3 regions of the Pseudoalteromonas sp. AWM4_233 genome follow, and region 3 is predicted to be linked to each of the others. Evidence: predicted binding sites of a transcription regulator. Region 3 holds the regulator's gene; each other region holds the start of a gene.
What was found. The regulator ArgR, encoded in region 3, controls arginine synthesis, uptake and breakdown. The targets are predictions, from matches to a motif close to ANTGAATANNTATTCANT.
Positions count from the first base shown of each region.

Region 1: the regulator ArgR is predicted to act here: its motif matches at 4,905-4,922, upstream of argA (amino-acid N-acetyltransferase).
Region 2: the regulator ArgR is predicted to act here: its motif matches at 4,984-5,001, upstream of ACXAC4_RS15250 (aspartate aminotransferase family protein).

Region 1 is NZ_JBSWSZ010000001.1:3,706,190-3,713,269, forward strand. It holds gene ACXAC4_RS16850 (sphingomyelin phosphodiesterase) at 194-1,192, shown strand; gene ACXAC4_RS16855 (helix-turn-helix domain-containing protein) at 1,297-1,698, opposite strand; gene ACXAC4_RS16860 (DUF2938 domain-containing protein) at 1,775-2,263, shown strand; gene ACXAC4_RS16865 (DJ-1/PfpI family protein) at 2,462-3,025, shown strand; gene ACXAC4_RS16870 (ribbon-helix-helix domain-containing protein) at 3,045-3,437, shown strand; gene argA (amino-acid N-acetyltransferase) at 3,516-4,856, opposite strand; gene ACXAC4_RS16880 (hypothetical protein) at 5,007-5,894, opposite strand; gene glmS (glutamine--fructose-6-phosphate transaminase (isomerizing)) at 6,246-7,080, opposite strand, start outside.
Region 2 is NZ_JBSWSZ010000001.1:3,347,956-3,355,035, forward strand. It holds gene ACXAC4_RS15230 (OsmC family protein) at 27-440, opposite strand; gene ACXAC4_RS15235 (DUF3802 family protein) at 522-857, opposite strand; gene astD (succinylglutamate-semialdehyde dehydrogenase) at 1,011-2,483, opposite strand; gene astA (arginine N-succinyltransferase) at 2,499-3,515, opposite strand; gene ACXAC4_RS15250 (aspartate aminotransferase family protein) at 3,585-4,796, opposite strand; gene ACXAC4_RS15255 (HDOD domain-containing protein) at 5,096-6,271, opposite strand; gene ACXAC4_RS15260 (anthranilate synthase component II) at 6,306-6,893, opposite strand; gene trpS (tryptophan--tRNA ligase) at 6,950-7,080, opposite strand, start outside.
Region 3 is NZ_JBSWSZ010000001.1:3,113,112-3,120,191, reverse strand. It holds gene ACXAC4_RS14100 (ABC transporter ATP-binding protein) at 1-828, shown strand, start outside; gene ACXAC4_RS14095 (Dyp-type peroxidase) at 856-1,773, shown strand; gene argR (transcriptional regulator ArgR) at 1,770-2,237, opposite strand; gene mdh (malate dehydrogenase) at 2,534-3,475, shown strand; gene ACXAC4_RS14080 (peptidoglycan DD-metalloendopeptidase family protein) at 3,753-5,087, opposite strand; gene tyrS (tyrosine--tRNA ligase) at 5,237-6,436, shown strand; gene ACXAC4_RS14070 (cobalamin biosynthesis protein CobD/CbiB) at 6,512-7,080, opposite strand, start outside.

The sequences.
Region 1 (7,080 bases), 590 kb from region 3:
TGTAAGCATTTTGAAACTAGCAACATAATCACAAGAAAAGCTTCATAAAAAAGGCACTTTCACGCAATTAAACCGACATTCTATAAAACTACTTTAGCGCTGAAGTTTTTGCTCTATTTGAGCACTCACTTTAGCAATTGGATTGTGCTGACGTCAGGGAGGGCTTAAACAACCGAAATTGTCGGAGAACAAAATGAAATTACTGCGTGTCTTTGTGTGTGTTTTAGCTTTACTCAGCGCACACAGCAAAGCCCATACACTTAAAGTGATGGCTTATAATATTATGCAATTAAACGTGCAAGATTGGGATCAAGCAAATCGTGCACAGCGCTTACCAAACGTCATATCTCAATTAAGTGACCTTCCTGATGTTATTCTTATCAGTGAAGCCTTTAGCAGCCAATCAGAAGCTGCATTAGCACAACTCGCTCAACTTTATCCTTATCAAACTCCCAATGTTGGCGAAGACTGCAGTGGCGCAGGTTGGCAAAGCTTAACGGGTAACTGCTCGAATAGCCCCTTTGTGATCCGCGGTGGGGTGGTGATTTTATCTAAATACCCCATCATTACGCAAAAGGCCCATGTGTTTAATAAAAGCCTGACTGATAGTTGGGATTATTTAGCAAACAAGGGTTTCGCTTATGTTGAAATAGAAAAACATGGCAAACGTTACCACCTTATTGGTACACATTTACAAGCAACGCATGATGGCGACACAGAAGCTGAACATATTGTGAGAATGGGTCAATTACAAGAGATACAAGACTTCATTCAGAGCGAGCAAATTCCCACTTCTGAGCCGGTCATTATCGGCGGTGATATGAACGTAGAGTGGAGTAAGCAATCTGAAATTACAGATATGCTTGAAGTGGTTCGCAGCCGTCTTATTTTCAACACACCTGAAGTTGGCTCTTTCTCTGCAAAACACAACTGGTTTACCAAAGCTAACGCCTACTATTTCGACTACAGCTTAGAATATAACGACACGCTCGACTATGTACTTTGGCATACAGATCATAAGCAGCCGACCAATACCCCAGAAATGTTAGTGCGTTACCCAAAAGCAGATCGTGACTTTTACTGGCGTTACCTGCGCGGAAATTGGAACTTACCTTCTGGCCGTTATTATCATGATGGTTACTATAACGAACTGTCTGATCACTACCCAGTGCAAGTTAACTTTGAATTTTAATAATAAAAGGAAGCCCTAAATGGCTTCCTTTTTTGTTCGCTTTTAATGCTGTTGACATCTTGGGAAGTAATAAGGCATGTCATTCTTGAGTTTATTACTCTCTTTTATTTAAGTTTATTCGCAACACGCATTAATTTTTGAAATTTAGGGCATTGTAAATGATGCTCTGCAGGGCATTCTGCAACATGTAGCAAACTATCTCGTGTGGCTTTTAAACGTGTAATTTGCTCATCTACCTCTTGTGCTTTGAGTCGCAGTTTTGCTCTATTTATTTCTAGCTGTGATTTCTCACCAAACATATCTGCTATTTCATCTAATGATAAATTAGCCAAGCGACCCAGTGAGATCAAAGTTAACTTTTCTACAACTGCACCATCAAACTGACGACGCAAACCTTTGCGAGCAACGGCTTTGATCAGCCCTCTTTGTTCATAGTATCTAAGCGTTGCAGCACTGAACCCTGACAATTTTGCAACTTCACCAATATCCAATGTTTTCTCTTTCATTATGGCCTTGACTTAAAGTTAACTTTAAGTGGCATGCTATGAAAGTAAGGTTAATTTTTCAACAGAGACAAACTATATGACCCAAGAAATTTTCTTTTATATTTTACTTATAGGTATCGGTGCCACGGTCGCCATGGACTTATACGCAATACTGATCAAAAAGCTATTTGCGATCCCCTCTCTTAATTACGCACTGCTCGGTCGGTGGCTTTTACTCATGCCTCGAGGCCAGCTCATCCATCAAAATATTGCCGCAACACATTACGTAAAAGGTGAAGTATTCATAGGGTGGTCAGCGCATTATGCAATCGGTGTCATCTTTGCTTTTATATTTATTAGTATCACTGGGCTAAATTGGTTAAGCGCACCTGAGTTGCTACCGATTTTGCTGTTTTCATTTTTGAGCGTTTCACTTCCCTTTTTTATCATGCAACCTTGCTTTGGTATGGGCTTTGCGGCATCAAGACTCCCCTCAGCAAATCAAGCAAGGCTAAAAAGTATTTGCACCCATTTGGTATTCGGGTTGGGGGTCTATGTGAGTGCTCTGCTAGTTAATTTATTTTAAACTCACTTAACCGACATCTTTTAGGGCTATAAATGCCCTTTAAATTAATCTCTTGCTGCAACTCAATAAGAGGTAATAAGCGAGGGGGTGGGTGTAGTAATTGGCTGTTACCCGCCACTTTTCATTCTTTGCTTAAATAAACTGAGCTTTTGAAAAATAAGTATCCAATACTCAACAACAGGCAGAAGGCGAAGAACAATGAAAATCTTAATGATCACAGGTGATTTTGTAGAAGACTATGAGAACATGGTGCCGTTTCAAGCACTGCAAGCTATGGGCTATCTGGTTGATGCCGTTTGCCCGAATAAGAAAGCAGGCGATGTAATTGCCACGGCTATTCATGATTTTGAAGGACATCAAACTTATACTGAGAAGCCAGGTCATAATTTTACGTTAAACGCTGATTTTGCAGCAGTGCGTGCCGACGATTACGATGGGCTTTACTTACCCGGAGGTCGCGCGCCTGAGTATTTGCGTTTGAATGAAAATGTGATCGGTCTTATCAAAGCATTCGCTGACAATAACAAACCAATTGCTTCTATCTGCCATGGCCCGCAATTGTTGTCGGCTGCTAATATCATTACTGGTAAGCGTATTTCTGCTTACCCGGCTTGCAAGCCAGAGATTATACTTGCAGGCGCTGAATATGTGTCAGTAGAAATGGATCAAGCAATCACCGACGGTAACTTAGTTACAGCCCCAGCGTGGCCTGCACACCCTGAATTTTTAAAACAGTTTATCGCTCTATTAAACAAAGCATAACTCACGAGGAGCCATCACTATGTGCCAACTTTTTATCGGAGCCAACCAAGATTGTTGGAAGAACATCACACGTTCACTGCGTATTGATGGCGTCACCACTTCAATTCGTCTTGAGCATTTTTTCTGGCGTGTGTTAGAAGAAATCGCTTTTAGAGATGACTTAAGTGTTGGGCAACTTATTACTCGCTTGTATCACGAATCACTCGATGCCGATCATGATATAGGTAACTTCACGTCGTTTTTGAGGGTCTGTTGTGGCCGTTATTTATCACTGGCAGCAGATGGTGAAATAACCCGCGATGCGCTCAACCCACTGGCCGAGGTAAACGCAGAAAAATTACTTGAACGCGAAAAAGCAGCGACAGATAAACGCAAAGCTCGCTTTACCAAAAGTGAGAGTAGCCCGCATTAAAAAACACGGTTTGCGTGCAACTACAAGACATGCGCGACATAAAGCCGCGCCTTCAAATACTCCAAGGACCTGAGCTGATTACCTATTCTTCGGCAGTCTTGTTAGATCCAGTTTTAGTACCCTAGAACGTCTTTGGTAGTTGTAAAGCGAACGCTTCTTATCAGGCAAGTCTTCAACACTCACACAATCAAAACCTTGCTCCAAAAACCAATGAATACTGCGTGTTGTCAGTGCAAACAAACTCTTATAACCGATGCGCTTAGCTTTATTGATGACCGATCGAAGTAGAATGCTGCCACGATCTGCATCGCGATATTGCGGATGAACGGCAAGACTGGCAAATTCACCCATATTCTCTTCGTCAAATGGATAAAGTGCGGCACAGGCGATGATCACCCCATCGCGGTCTATTACGGTAAACTGTTCAATCTCTATTTCTAACTGTTCGCGAGAACGGCGAACCAAGTAACCTTGCTCTTCGAGTGGACGAATTAAATTAATAATACCATTAATGTCGCCAATTGTTGCGCTACGTAATTGTTCAGAGCTCTGCGGCGCGATTTGTGTACCAATACCATCGAGGGAAAATAGCTCTTGAAGCAAGGCCCCATCTTCTTCATAACTCATAAGGTGACAACGGTGCACGCCGCCACGACATGCATCAATAGCCGCTTGCAAAAATACTGAGGCACTCATACAAGTAGAGCCTTGTTCTCGATGACGCGCTAATACCTGCTCCGCCTCATTTGGCATCAACTCAGCTAAAGCTTCCCCATTTTCGTCTAAGATCCCCGCCTCTTTACAGAAGCCCAGCATCTTATCTGCATTGAGTTTAAGCGCGACTTGGGTGGCAATTTCTTCTGCTGTTAGATTAAAGCTCTCACCAGTAACTGATGCGGTGATCGGTCCAAGCAATACAATGCTATTGTTGTTCAATTGATGGCAAATTCCGTCTACGTCGATACGACGCACTTTGCCTGAGTGATGATAGTCGACACCATTATCAATACCCAAGGGCTGAGAGATCACAAAATTACCACTGACAACGTTAAGATTAGAGCCAGACATAGGGGTACTGCTTAACGATTTAGACAAACGCGCGGTGATGTCGAGTTGCATGGCACCTGCAACTTGCTTGATGACTTTAAGCGACTCATTGTCGGTCACCCGTACATCATTATGAAACTGGGTAATTATGCCAGCATCACAAAGTGCATCATTAATCTGAGGTCGTGCACCAAATACCAATACAATCTTGATACCGAGACTCGTCAGTAACGCAATATCATTAATTATACTGCGACAACCAGGCTGATCAATCGCCTCACCACCTAGCATAATTACAAATGTTTTCCCCCTATGTGCATTTACATAAGGCGTTGATTGACGAAAACCGTCTACGAGTTCAGTTGTACGCACCTGCCGCTTACCTTTGTTCAACCATCAATGGATCTTGGTTATAACCTTAAAGAATTATTATGCACAAATAAAGAATTAATATTCTTTATTTGTGCAATTTATAATTTTCTAGCGTATGTTGTTTAGTTGAAGGAAATATTAAAATGGAAACTAGCTTTTTCGTTTTAAGTTTTTGATCAGTTGAATATCAACCCAATGCTGCTTTCCCTCATAAACGCGTTTGCCATTTTTATTGACATGCCAATCGCCTCGAATAAAGAAAAAATATTTCCCATCAGGTGATAATTGAGGAGAGCTTTCCTGTTTTTCTGTATTAATCGTTGCTCCCATGTTTATAACCTTCGACCAAGTGCCATCTGGCTCTTTAAAACTAATATAAAGGTCAGATTGCCCAAAACCCTCGGCTCGTTGCACACTCCAAATCAAGTAAGATTCGTCCGGCGCTATCATGGAACCCGCTATGTACTCTCCTTGATTCATATCATCTCTTAGCTTGATAGGCTCTTCATACTGCCCGTTAATAAGACGAGAAGAATATAAAGCGCCGACAACACCTCGCTCTTTATATCCGGTAAAGTAATAAGTGCCATTCGCAGAAACCGATCTGCCATGCGCCATATGTTTTATGAACGCACCTGGGCTTTTAGGCTCAGACCAGCCATTACCTTGGCGCTCTCGATACATTTTGCCGATGAACATTTTGCTGCCATCGTAAGAAAACTGCGGCCACCGTAGATCGGTTTCTGACACCTTTCCCCACTGATTATTTTCTTTATTGATAACAAAGAAGCCTCGCTTTTTGTCTTCGCCTATGGCTTTGGTGAAGTAAAAAGATTGCATATCTGGCGTGAATGTACCGCTTTCAAATTCTCCATTTGGTGAAACAATCTTGGGCTCAAAGACTTTAGGCACTAAACCCGGAGGCTGCTCTCCAAAATACGCACTTTCTTCTACATTAGGTTTGTCTTCAGTATGACTCATAGAGCAACCGCTGAGACTTAAAAAAAGCAGGGTAAGTACAGTTAAGTTCGGCTTCATGATTTATCCTTAATAGTGATGTAAGAACCACTGACATTAGCAGTTCAAATACAAAAAACCTGACGTCTTGATGAATTGTGTCTGATTGTTGTTAATGCAGCCTTTTTAAGTGCACAGCACCCTAAGTTTACAACTCAAGAAAATAGAAAAATAACTGGTAAGAACCTGTATTTTATAAAGATAATTTTTTATTTTAGTTTTTATGAATGCAAACTTCAGAAGCCTATGAGGGGAAGTAGATTATAAGCTGTTTTAAAGAGAAATTATTTTGGCATAGTCATAAAAAAGGCGCTGAATGCGCCTTTAGTGTCTTGATTTTCAGGGGACACATGTCCCCCTAAAACTCGTTAATTACTCAACCGTTACCGACTTAGCAAGGTTACGAGGTTGGTCAACGTCAGTACCCTTGATAACCGCTACGTAGTAAGAAAGTAATTGTAGTGGAATCGTGTAAACTACTGGTGCAATCACGTCTTCTACGTGGTTTACGTTCATTACACGCATCGTGTCGTCAGACTCAAACGCGGTGTCTTTGTCTGCGAATACGTAGATGATACCGCCACGCGCACGCACTTCTTCAACGTTTGACTTAAGCTTTTCAAGTAATTCGTTGTTTGGTGCAACAACAATGATTGGCATGTCAGCATCGATAAGCGCCAAAGGACCGTGCTTAAGTTCACCAGCAGCATACGCTTCAGCGTGGATGTATGAAATTTCTTTCAGCTTTAACGCACCTTCCATCGCGATCGGGTATTGTGAACCACGACCTAAGAATAGTGAGTGGTGCTTGTCAGCAAACTCTTCCGCTAAGCCTTCGATACCTTCAGCCATGCTTAACGCTTCTTCAAGCTTGCTCGGTAGCGTCTTAATTGCGTTCACAATCACGCTTTGATCACGGCCTTTCTCTTGCGCGATAGACGCAGTAAGCATTAACAAACCAACTAGCTGAGTGGTGAAAGCTTTGGTTGAAGCAACACCAATTTCTGCGCCTGCTTTGGTCATGAATGCTAAGTCAGACTCACGCACTAGCGAAGAACCCGGCACGTTACAGATAGTCATTGAAGCCATGTAGCCTTGCTCTTTAGCAAGACGAAGTGCTGCTAATGTGTCAGCCGTTTCACCTGATTGTGAAATCGTCACAAGTAGGCTGTTTTCGTGAACGAAAGACTCGCGATAACGGAACTCA
Region 2 (7,080 bases), 230 kb from region 3:
TACGAAAAATCCGCACTGAAAAAGCGTTATTTTGCAACGCTTTCAACAACCTCATGACTGTGAGTAATTTCTACTGTTTTATCAAGCATTAAGGCCACAGAACAGTACTTCTCAGCAGACAGCTGAACTGCGCGTGCAAGGTGCTTTTCAGAAACATTTTTACCGGTAACTACAAAGTGTAGATTCATTTTGGTAAATACTCTAGGCGCACTTTCTGCACGCTCTGCTGTTAGCTTAACTTCAACATTCTCAACCTGTTGTTTTGCTTTTTTTAGAATGCTCACCACATCCACCGATGAACAACAACCCGTCGACATTAAGACCATTTCCATTGGGCTTGGCGCAGCACCATCAGCGCCTGTATCAAATACCACATTATGGCCAGACTGTGAGCGGCCAATAAAAGTATCGCCATCAACCCACTTAATATTCGCTTCCATTTTTTACCTCTATAAATACAAAAACCGCCTGAAAGCGGCGGTGTTATAAAATGCTATAAACTGTTTGAGACTGCAATTATTTTAGATTGCGGCGTCGAATAGGTTTTTAACCAAACCTGCAAACTCTTCTATAAACTCTCGTTGCTCTTTGGTCACTCGCTGCTCTGTCACGCTAGACAGCACTTCTTGCAAGTCATAGACGATACCATCAACCTCACGGACAATTAAGCTACGTTGCTCAGTTGATAGCTCTGTATTTTGCTCACAGATTTTTATTACGTACTCAGCAATGACATCTTCAATTAACTCCATCACCCTTGGTGCACCTGGCTCAATCTCACCAGGCTTTTCAAACAAGGTTAAATTGTGGGTTAAGTACATTACTAACTCATCATAGCCCTGTTTATCTAATACCATAGTTTGTCCACCTGAAACTCTCAAAGCATCTCCTATTGATTTAAGCAGAAACTCACATGCATTGCTACTTTTACAGCTAACGGATGAAAAAAAAGCAGCCTAAGCTGCTTTTTTTAATACTTTTATTCTACCTAAATAGATAGAGACTGTGAATTAGTCGATTGATAAACCTGGGCTTAATGCACCTGGCAATGTCACCTTTTCTAACTCAACAGACGCTACTGGGTAAGCACAGTAATCTGCTGCATAATATGCACTTGCTCTGTGGTTACCTGATGCGCCAATACCACCGAACGGTGCTGCACTTGATGCACCTGTGATAGGACGGTTAAAGTTTACAATACCTGCACGAATACGACGTAAGAAGTGGTCGTAATCTTCAGCATTGTCACTTAATAGACCAGCAGAAAGACCAAAACTTGTATCGTTTGCTTTTTCGATTGCTGCATCAAAGTCTGTGTAACGGAATACTTTTAATAATGGACCGAAGTGCTCATCATCTGGGAAGTCAGTGACATTTGAACACTCAAGGATACCTGGTGTTACAAAGCCTGTGCCTTCTTTATGTGTAAGTTCGATGATAGTCTCAGCGCCTAAGTCAATCAGTTGCTGCTGTGCTGCAACCATACCTGCCGCCGCTTGATTTGAGATCATAGAACCCATGAATGGCTGTGCTTCATCATCAAAGTTACCCACTTTGATTGCTTTTGTTGCACGTACTAGGTGCTCAAGGATCGCATCACCCTGCTCGCCAGCAGGTAAGAATAACTTACGGGCACACGTACAACGTTGACCGCTTGAGATAAATGCAGATTGAATGATGTCGTGAACGACCGCTTTCGTATCAGACGCATCTTTTACGATTAATGGGTTATTACCACCCATTTCTAGCGCAAGAATTTTACCTGGCTGACCAGCAAACTGCTCATGAAGGATATGACCTGTACGAGAAGAACCTGTGAAGAATAAGCCATCGATACCACGGTGAGAAGCAAGTGCTTTACCTGTTTCTACTTCACCTTGTACTAGGTTGATCACGCCTGCTGGAAGGCCTGCTTTTTCCCAAAGCTTAAGTGTAAGCTCAGCAACATAAGGGGTTAGTTCTGACGGCTTAAAGATAACCGTATTACCCGCTAACAATGCAGGCACGATGTGACCGTTTGGTAAGTGACCAGGGAAGTTATATGGGCCAAATACAGCTACGACACCATGTGCTTTGTGGCGAATAACCGCGCGGCCAACTGGCATTGCGTTTTCAACCACACCTGTACGCTCATGGTAAGCTTTTTCTGAAATGGCAATTTTACCAACCATAGCACCCGCTTCAGTACGCGTTTCCCACAGTGGCTTACCTGTTTCTTTCGCAATCGCAATTGCCAGCTCTTCACTGTTTTCTTTTAACTGCTCAGCAAAACGTTTAACAACCTCTAAACGTGCTTCAAATGCCATGTCGCTCCAGCTATAAAAAGCTTCACGCGCTGACTTAACTGCAGTATCAACTTGCTCAGCCGTTGCTGAGTTTGCTTGCCAAATAACTTCGTTGTTTGCTGGGTTCAGTGATGAGAATGCCTCACCTTGACCTGCTAACCATTCACCATTAATAAATTGTGCGGCATGTGTTGTCATAATAAATCTCTATATTTATATAGTTGCGATGCTGACTTTGTCACCATCCACTAAATTCAATGCGTTTGCCAACTCAGCTGAGATAACGACGTTATCAGTATTGTCATCAATCTGAAGCTCAGCAACGGTTGCACGATACCCTTGAAGTTTATCATTTGCAATCATCACAGGTGAACCACCTGGATTATCGCCAATTGACACTGTTTTGAAGCTTGATGAACGTACTGTACGAATATTATCTACTTTTGCTTCAACTGTCGGACCTGCGTCGAAAATATCAACATAGCCGTTAAAAGTGAAACCTTCACTCTTAAGTAGCTCAATCGCTGGGCGCGTATTATCGTGTACTTGGCCAATCACTTCTTGCGCTTCTTCACTCAACAGATTCACATAAATTGGGTATTTTGGCATAAGCTCAGCAATGAACACTTTCTGACCGATACCTGTTAGGTAATCTGCCGTTGGGAAATCCATTGAGAAGAAGTGCTCTTCAAGCCATTGCCAGAATGGGCTTTGACCATTTTCATCTGATACACCACGCATTTCAGCGATAACCGTATCTGCAAAGCGCTGCTGATGTTGTTTAATAAACATAAAACGCGACTTTGATAGCAACTTGCCATTAAAACCTCTGCGATGCCCTTCTTTCAAGAACAAGGTACATAACTCAGTGGCCCCCGTGTAGTCGTTACACAGAGTCAGAATATCAACCGCTTTATAAACATTTAAGGTGCGTGATGAATGGATCACCTTACTAAGGTGGTAATGATAAAACGCATCATCTAAACCAACAGCTGCTTCAATCGCGCTGGTACCCACTACTTCGCCAGTTTCAGTGTCTTCTAAAACGAACAAATAGCCTTCATCAAAAGGGACATCCGTTTCTTTTTTGAAAGACGCTTCAGAGCGTTCGATTTTGCTTTGTAATAGCTCTTCATTATTTGGTAATGAAGTGAAACCATGACCTGATTCATGGGCAATTTTTAAAAGCGCTGGATAGTCGCTTTGCTGGATTGGGCGAAGGATCATCATGAGTCCGCTTACTCCTAAAAAGTTAACTTGACGGTAGACAAGGCCAAGCAAGCTTGGCCACTCAAGGAATTAAGCGTTTGCAGCTACAACTGCAGCAACTGCTTTTTCGAAACGAGCCATACCTTCACGGATATCCGCTTCAGGAATAACCAATGATGGCGTGAAACGAACAACGTCTGCACCAGCTACAAGTGACATCACACCTTCTTTTACGCCTGCTACTAAAAACTCTTTCGCACGGCCTTTGTATGTTTCGTTTACAACACCACCTAATAATAGACCTTTACCACGAATTTCGCTGAATACGTTGTACTTGTCATTAATTGCAGTCAGTAGTTCACGGAATAGTGTTTCTTTCTCTTTAACACCGTTTAAAACAGCTTCATCATTTACCGTATCGAATGCCGCTTCTGCAACAGCACAAGCTAGCGGGTTACCACCGTAGGTAGAACCGTGTGTACCAATCTTTAAGTGCTTCGCGATTTCAGTCGTTGTGATCATCGCACCGATTGGGAAGCCACCGCCTAGCGCTTTTGCAGTTGTAAGAATATCTGGAATAACATCTAAACCTTGGTAAGCGTATAGGTCACCAGTACGGCCAACACCTGTTTGTACTTCATCAAAAATTAGCAGCGCATTGTGCTTAGTACACAACTCACGAACACCTTTAACAAAGTCAGCTTCTGGAGATACGATACCGCCTTCACCTTGAAGTGGCTCCATCATCACAGCACATGTGTTATCAGAAATTAATGCTTCAAATGCAGCTAGGTCGTTATAGTCACAGTGAACAACATCACCTGGCTTAGGACCAAAACCATCAGAATAAGCAGCTTGACCACCCACAGTTACTGTGAAGAAAGTACGACCGTGGAAGCCTTTGTTGAATGAGATGATTTGTGATTTTTCAGCACTGAAGTTATCAAGCGCAAAACGACGCGCTAATTTAAGTGCTGCTTCGTTCGCTTCTGCACCTGAGTTTGCAAAGTAAACTTTCTCAGCAAATGTTGCGTCTGTTAATTTTTTCGCTAAACGCAATGCAGGCTCGTTTGTCATTACATTTGATAGGTGCCAGATTTTTTCACCTTGCTCTTTCAGCGCATTAACTAATGCTGGGTGACAGTGACCTAAACAGTTAACAGCGATACCACCTGCAAAGTCGATAAACTCGCGGCCTTCTTGATCCCAAACGCGAGAACCTTCGCCTCGAACTGGAATAACTGCTGAAGGTGCATAATTAGGTACCATTACCTGATCGAATAATTCACGATTAATAGTCATTTTCTATCCCCATAAAGTTGAGTTAGGTGCGCTAAAACTAGTATTGAGTGTAGCTAGTTCGCGGCTAAAAATAGCCGTATGGCACAAATTTCATTCACCCATTATTTCAGAAAAAAACCTTAAAGTCTCATTTAAAACTTTCATAGAGCCCTTGATATTCAAGGGTTTGGGATAGTTTTTCATAGTGAGTGAATAACTATTTAGGTGCACTCGATAGATTTGACTGTTAAGAAAAGGAAAAGCCACTAATCGAGTTAATTAGTGGCTTGAATGAATAGTCGCAAAAAAAATCTTAAATTTTACAAAATTGTTAGCTGTAAACTATTAAAGTTACATTTTGCTAGCGTAGTGAGTTCCTCTTTTGATAACCCCAGGTGAGCAAACCAATGAGCTGCTTCATCCTTTTCGATAAACTGATTGTCTTTGAGGATCATATACAGACTGTAGCCATGTGCCTTTCGCAGTACCTGACTAAGAGGTAAATAATCGGCTGACTGACTATGCGACTGAGGTAAATAATTAGCAGCGAACTCTTCCATCGGCGCCATAAATGGCAAATATCTAAACGCCATTTTTTCTATCAATTTAGCCGAGAGATTTGCTGAGTGATTGAGCAAAAGGCCCCTTAAAAAGAGTGGATCAGGTGATAGCTCTAAAAGTGCAGAGTGAAGGTCTTTATGGTTTTTATCACGCGCGATGCGCACCTTTTCCTGCCAGACCTTTTCAAACGTTCTTAGATACAAGCGCGTTAAAGCGACTTTACCCACATCTAATAACATACCTAGCGTAAAAGCATGCTGCTCTTTTACACCGTTCAATTCAGCTAAATGCTTTGCTGCAATTCCCGTTGTCATACTATGATCACGGAGTTTGCGCTTTAATAAAGGAAATGGCGATGTATCGTGAGGCATCCAGTGACGCATTGCAAAAGTCGGAATGACCATTTGTAAATTCTCAAGCCCAAGATAACGTAGTGCAAGTGCTGGCGTGTCAACTTTGACTGTGACACCTTTTGAGCTTTGCTTACGATACTGCGGTAAATTTACTAAGGAGACCAGGTCTCTGCCTAACCAGGTTAATTCATTAACCAAAGGTTCAAGGCGTCCAACCGACGCTGACTTAACGCCCAATATATCTAAAATAGTCGGTACCGCATCCTGAATGCCAACAATCTCATGATAGATATTATCAATATCATCCATTTGTTGTTGAATTGATGACTCTATAATTTGATGCAAATGATTACTGGCTTTCGCAATATATTTATGGTGACTGGTGCTGCTCTCTTTTCGTTTTGCTGCCGCAGCAATTTCAACCTCAAGCATGGTACGTTGCGGTATCTTCTCACCATAATTTAGGTCTAGAGTATGAATATACCCTAACTGTTGCTGCGCAAAGTTATGACTAATAAACAAATCATGTGCCCGCTCATTGAGCGCGATTGAAATCCTTAATTGCCGAGATAAGTCAGTCATTGAACGTTCTTATATTCCTATTAAAGCGTTGCTTTTACTTAGAAAAGCGGCGAATAAAATTGTTGAGTAAAGCTAAACCTTGTTCTGTAAGTATCGCTTCAGGATGAAATTGCACACCTTCTAAGGCCATTTCAGTATGGCATAAGCCCATTATTTCATCCACTTGTTGCATGCCATTCTCTGTCCATGCAGTAATCTCAAGGTCTTCAGGCAAGCGCTCTTTGGCAACAATCAAAGAGTGATAGCGGCACACGGTGAGTGGATCTGGTAAACCTTGAAACACGCCTTTATTTGTATGGCGAATTTGCGACGTTTTACCATGCATGACTTCTTTGGCTCTTATCACTTGTGCGCCTAGAGCTTGTGCAATCGTTTGATGACCCAAGCAAATTCCTAGTATTGGAAACTGACCTTTTAATTGCTCAACAACAGACAAAGAAATGCCCGCCTCATTGGGGCTACAAGGTCCAGGAGAGATCACTATATGTTCAGGGTTAAGCGCTCTTATATCAGCAATACTCAACTCATCGTTTCGTTTTACTACAACGTCTTGATCTAAGCGTTGGAAATACTGCACTAGGTTATAGGTAAACGAGTCGTAATTATCGATCATTAATAACATAGAAATTTCCATAAAAAAGCCAGGCGATAAAGCCTGGCCTAAATTATAAAACCAAATTATGGACGAGGTATGAAGCCAACTGCATCATAAACCGCTTTAAGCGTCTGCTCAGCGCGTGCGCCCGCTTTTTCTGCACCATTACGCATGATGTTATCTAACAGCGTTTGATCTTCACGAATTTCTTTGA
Region 3 (7,080 bases):
GACAACACGCAGTTTACAGCACCACAGCATCGTAATATTGGCATGATGTTTCAGGATTATGCGTTATTTCCTCATTTAACGGTTGCTCAAAATATCGCGTTTGGCTTAAGTAAGCTTAATAAGGCTGACAAACAAGCACGTATAAATGAAATGCTGGAGCTTGTGCATTTATCAGAGTTTGCTGAGCGTTACCCTCATGAGCTTTCAGGCGGTCAGCAACAACGTGTTGCCATTGCGAGAGCGCTTGCATATAAACCTAACTTACTACTTCTCGACGAGCCTTTTTCGAATATTGATGCGCAAGTGCGTTTCCAACTTATCAATGACATTCGACAGATCATAAAAGATCAAAAGGTCTCGGCTATCTTTGTTAGTCACTCAAAAGAAGAGGCCTTTGCTTTTGCAGATAAACTGGCTGTGATGCATAAAGGTCAAATCGCCCAATTAGGTGATGCCAAAACGCTATTTGAACAGCCAGCTTGTAAAGAAGTGGCAGAATTTTTAGGGCAGGGTATTTATATTCCAGCGCAGGCTGAAGATAAGCGAGAATTTATTACTTCATTTGGTAAACTTTCTTCGACAAAAGTGTGTGAAAATGCGCAAGGCTCTGGAAAAATTTATATTCGACCAGCTCATATACAGCTAGAAAATGGCGACACGAATGACGTCGAAATTCTGCAATCGCGTTTTATCGGGACTGAGTTTATTTATCAAATAAAAGTGGCAGAGCAAGTCATCGAAGTGCCTGTCGAAAGTGAACATGCCCTGAATATTAATGAGCCAGTGACTTTTAAAATTAAGCCACATGCGGTAAATTTCTTTTCATAGTCATTACTTATTATAACTTGGGGTGCCATGGCTCAGCCGCAGTCAGGAGTGTGTGCAGAGGCAAATCTGCATGGACTACATTTGTTTTTTAATGTACTTGATGGTCAAGATGAAGCCGTTAGAGCAGCATTAGGGCAATGTGAACGCTTACAATCAGAATTGAGCGACCGCTTCTCTGAGTCTATGGTATCTAGCTTTGTGGCCATTGGGGCACAATACTGGCCGCATATATATCCTGAATGTATTCCTAAAGAGTTAAAAAGCTTTCCGCATATTCGCTCTCACGAGCACCTAATGCACACTCAACCATTTGATTTGTTGTATGTGATCCGATCTGACAGAGAAGATGTGAATCATCTATTTGCTCAAAGTGTCAGGCATATGTTGGCAGGCAAAGTAGAATTGGTTGCACATATCCGCACTTTTCGTTTTTTAGATGGCAGAGATTTTAACGGCTTTATTTATGGCGCTAATACGCCTCATGGACGTTTTAAGCGCCAAGTGGCTTTAGTTCATGACCCTGAAAGCTTTGAAGACCAAGGCAGCTACATTCATGTGCAGCGAGTGAAGTTTGATCTAAACCGTTGGCAACAACTAAGTCTGAATGACCAAGAAGCTATTATGGGGCGCTCTCGTTTAGAAAATAAAAAGCTAGAGATTCCTTTCTCTAATAATCACGCAGCTCTATCTGAGCTTAACAATGCAGACAACTTACCACTGCTGCTTGAGCAAAGCATGCCGTTCGGAGATGTCTTTGAGCAAGGATCTTTATGGGTGAGTTGTGCCGCTAAGGGCAGTGCTTTTGAGAAGTTGTTAGCGACACGAGTAGGAAACGAGCAGCACTACGATGCGTGGCTAGATTATTGTCAGTCCGATATGGGGGCTGCGTTTTTTGCGCCATCCGTGCAGTTTTTGCAAAACATGGCGCAAATAGCAGAAAGTTAAACGTTGTCGAATAAGGTTTTTACTTTCTCAAGCGTTACGTCAATTTCAGAGATTTTAGCTGGCGCAATAAAGATAGTATCGTCACCAGCAATGGTACCTAATACGCCATCAGCAGTACCTAATGAGTCTAATAAGCGGGCAATTAGTTGAGCTGCACCAGGGCTGGTACGGATGATTATCATCATTTCATTGTGCATGATATCAATCACTAATTGTCTTAATGGGCTTTTTGCCGTTGGTACGCCCATTTCTGCCGGTAAGCAGTAAACCATTTCCTGTTTTGCGTTACGAGTTCTTACCGCACCAAACTTACTTAGCATACGTGACACTTTGCTTTGACTTACATTATCAAAGCCTTGATCTTTCAGGGCATCGACAATTTCACCCTGCGAGCCAAAGTTTTCTTCTTTTAATAGTGCTTTGAACGCCTTAATCAGTGCTTCTTGCTTCTCGTTTGCTTGCATAATTGAACTCGTTTATTAAATATTACTTAGATTTTACACAATTCTGAATCCAGACCCAACTTTGCAATTAAAAAACAAAGTGAATTGATTGCAAGATTTAATGAGATGTTGGATATTTCCAGAAATAGAAAAATGAATATTTTGAAGTGTAAAGCAAGCTTGCACGCTGAAAGCAATATTTTACAACTATAGTCGAAAAAAACCTTAAAATAGCGCCGATAAATTTGTTTTTACCTGCACTTTTCATTATCTTTACAGCACACACAATTCCACCTTCAAATTATGGAGAATTCCACATGAAAGTTGCTGTATTAGGTGCCGCTGGCGGTATCGGTCAAGCTCTATCTTTACTTCTTAAAAATGGCCTTCCTGCAGGTTCTGAGCTATCTCTATACGACGTAGCGCCAGTTGTTCCTGGTGTTGCTGTAGACCTATCTCACATCCCAACTGCAGTTAAAGTTGCAGGTTTTGGTGCAGATGATCTTGACGCAGCGCTAGCGGGTGCTGACATTGTTCTTATCCCAGCTGGTATGCCTCGTAAGCCTGGTATGGACCGTGCTGACCTTTTCAATGTTAACGCTGGTATCATCAAAACACTTGCTGAAGGTATCGTACGTAACTGTCCTAAAGCACTAGTTGGTGTTATCACTAACCCAGTAAACGGCACTGTACCAATCGTTGCTGAAGTATTCAAAAAAGCGGGTACTTATGAAGCATCACGTGTATTCGGTGTAACTACGCTAGACGTTATCCGTTCAGAAGCATTCGTTGCTGAACTGAAAGGTGTTGACGTATCTGAAGTTAAAGTACCTGTTATTGGTGGTCACTCAGGTACTACTATTCTTCCTCTACTTTCTCAAGTTGAAGGTGTTGAGTTCACTGAGGAAGAAGTTGCAGCTCTTACTCCACGTATCCAAAACGCAGGTACTGAAGTTGTTAATGCGAAAGCGGGTGGTGGTTCAGCGACACTTTCAATGGGTGCAGCAGCAGCACGTTTCTGCTTCTCACTAGTTAAAGGTCTTCAAGGTGAGCAAAACGTTGTTGACTACGCATACGTTGCAGTTGAGAATGGTGACGCAGCATACTTCGCACACCCAGTACGTTTAGGTACTAACGGTGTTGAAGAAATTCTTTCTTACGGCGAGCTAAGCGCGTTCGAAGAGAAAGCGAAGAACGACATGCTAGAAACATTAAACAAAGATATCCAAGAAGGTATCGACTTCATGGCTGCGCAATAATCGCAATCTGAAAGTTTTAAAAACCCGCTTCGGCGGGTTTTTTTATGCCTGAACCTTTTTGCTTGGCATCTTTTGTGTGTTTCATCTTGGTAGCTAAGAGCTAAGAGCTAAGAGCTAAGAGCTAAGAGCTAAGAGCTAAGAGCTAAGAGCTAAGAGCTAAGAGCTAAGAGCTAAGAGCTAAGAGCTAAGAGCTAAGAGCTAAGAGCCAATAAATTAAAAATTAGGGTATAAAAAAGCAGCTACGGCGCTGCTTTTTAATTTGGTAAGTTACTTAAGGTTAGTTATTCAGTGCTAACCTAAGTTCTCTTGAGCGCTCTAACTGGGCAAGTAAGTCTTTAGCAACTGGTTTGAACTTAGCGAGTTCAGTTTTCGGTAGCGGTTCAGACTTAGGTAGTTTTACGGTTTTCGGGTTGCGGTGAACCCCATTTACTAAAAACTCATAGTGTAAATGCGCACCTGTTACACGACCAGTAGCCCCGACAGTACCAATTTTTTGACCCTGCTTTACTTTCTGGCCTGTTTTAACCATACGTTTATTAAGGTGCAGGTACTTAGTGACATACTGACTACCATGTTGGATAAACACATAGTTACCATTGAGTTTGTTATACCCAGATTTAGTCACCTTACCATTACCTGATGAAACAACAGGCGTTCCAACACGTGCAGCATAATCGATGCCTCGGTGCGCCGATACTCTACCCGTCACAGGATGCTTACGGCGTGGGTTAAAGTTAGAGCTGATATATTTAAAGTTAACTGGGGCACGTAAGAAGGCTTTACGCATACTGCGGCCTTCTGGTGTATAGAAATTATCGTCAGTGTGACGGATAGCACTGAAACGCTCACCTTGGTTAATAAACTCAGCGGCAATGATTTTACCATTGCCGATCAGCTCACCATCGACATAATGAGTTTCGTAAACCAAAGAAAAGGTGTCGTCTTTACGAATGTCATTAGCAAAATCGATATCCCAACCAAAGATGTCTGCAAAGTTCATAATTTGACGTTCAGATAAACCAGCAGAAATACCTGCCGTCCAGAAGCTTGACTTGATTTTACCGCCAGCGCTTTGATTGACAGTTTCGATTTCTTTGCTGTGAATAGCCGTTTGGTATTTTCGTTCTTCATCTAAAGACACCAACAAGGTATCAGTTTTCGAAAGCACATATTTAAGATGGGTTAACTCACCTTCGGCATTTTTTGCAAAACTCAACACTTCACCAGGATGGATTTTAGTCAGTTTGCGAGTTTCAGCATTGGTGTTAACTAATTTATGTAGAGTTTGCGCTGAAAAACCTGCACGCTTGAACAGCACCGCAAGGCTATCACCATGCTTTACTTCAAAGTCATTGAATTCAAGGGTATCAATTGTGGTTTTTTCTGGCGCTTGAACTTCTGTGGGAGCACTTAAAGTTGTAAGTTGCTCTTCATTTTCAGAAACTTTTACGGGTAATTCGTAACGCTTGCCAACTTCGAGCGCTTTTTTGTCACTGTCTCTTGATGCAGTTGCCTTTTCTGACGGCCATAAAGCAATTATCAGCATGACAGAAATGCAGGTAAGAATAAGCAGTTTGTGTTTTTTAGGAAGCTTATGAACAACGTGAACCATAACGCGCCTTTTCTGCTGTCAAGATAAATCGGTAATAATATTGCAGGATATACGCAATAAAGCGTGAATACCAGTGTTTTGTGCATTTAAACTGATCTGAATATAGGCTAGAATCGTGCGATAAACTGTATATTTTGGAGCGACGAATGGTGGACTTTGAAACTGCATTAGCCGAGATTAAGCGCGGTGCAGAAGAGATTCTTATTGAAGATGAATTAAAGGAAAGATTGAAATCTGGTAAAAAGCTAAAAATTAAAGCGGGTTTCGATCCAACAGCACCAGATTTGCATTTAGGTCACACTGTTCTAATTAATAAAATGAAAACCTTCCAAGACTTAGGTCATGAGGTTATTTTCTTAATCGGTGATTTCACCGGTATGATTGGTGATCCAACGGGTAAAAACGTCACTCGTAAACCACTAACACGTGAAGACGTGTTAGCAAATGCTGAAACTTATAAAGAGCAAGTTTTCAAAATCCTAGATCCTGCAAAGACCACAGTAGCATTTAACTCTACTTGGATGGAACAGCTAGGCAGTGCAGGCATGATCAAACTAGCTGCACGCCAAACGGTTGCGCGTATGCTAGAGCGTGATGACTTTAAAAAGCGTTATGCTGGCGGTCAAGCGATTGCAATCCATGAGTTCTTATATCCTTTAGTACAAGGTTGGGATTCTGTTGCACTGGAAGCTGACGTAGAATTAGGTGGTACTGATCAGCGCTTCAACCTACTAATGGGTCGTGAGTTGCAAAAAGATGAAGGTCAAAAGCCACAAACAGTATTAATGATGCCGTTACTAGAAGGGACAGATGGCGTTCAAAAAATGTCTAAGTCACTAGGTAACTACATTGGTATTACTGATGCACCTAACGACATGTTTGGTAAAGTCATGTCAATTTCAGATGAATTAATGTGGCGCTATTACGAGTTATTAAGCGCACTTTCAATTGAAGAAATTGAAGGCCTTAAGCAAGAGGTTGCAAATGGTCGTAACCCGCGTGACATTAAGATTGATTTTGCTAAAGAAATGATCGCACGCTTCCATAGTGAAGCAGATGCTGAAGCTGCACACCAAGATTTCATTAAGCGTTTCCAAAAGAATGCTTTACCTGATGAGATCCCAGAAGTGACTATCACAATTGATGAAGACTCTACGATGATCTCTCAACTTCTTAAAGAAGCGGGTCTTGTAGCTAGTACTTCAGAAGCCATGCGTATGATTAAGCAAGGCGCTGTTAAGTTAAACGGTGAAGAGAAAGTGACTGATAGTAAGCTTGTGATTGAGAAAGGCTCTACACAGATTTACCAAGTTGGTAAGCGTAAGTTTGCAAAAGTGACAGTAAGCTAAACACTCGTTATTTCCAATATTAAAAAGCTGGATTTAAACCAGCTTTTTTTATGTCTGTTTTTTATGCTTATTTGCTTAAGTATTTAAATAAAGCGCAACAAACCAATCTAAAAGCCATATCAGTGCTATCAAAGAGAAAGTAAACCACTTAATTCTTTCTAAAAATGTTAAACACTGCTTAATATCTTCAGGCTCAGGGTGACGTTCAGCGCCGATACGCATTTTCGCAAAGCGCTCACCTTGATATTTACACGGGCCACCTAACTGAATTGATAGGTTTGCTGCAAATAGAGATAAGATCCAGCCAGTATTCGTTTGATAGCAGTGCCTTGCATAGTGCTTGAAGTAATGAAAAGTTTTCTTGCCTTGTAAAAACAAGGCCAGTAAAAAGATAAAGCCTCTGAGCGGTAAAAACTCAATATAAAAAATGGCTGTCTGCAATGGTTTTATAAAAGCGCTATTCGGCGGCATGCGCTTGCGCCAAGCATGATCACACACCAGTAGTAATTTAAAAGAGAATGCAGCGAGCGGGCCGAGTAATAAGTAAAAGAAAATCACAAGATAGTAGTGGCGAACCGTTCTTAAGGCTGTGCTATCTATGCAGGCTTTGGCAATGCCTATACTTGATAACTCATTGACTTCAC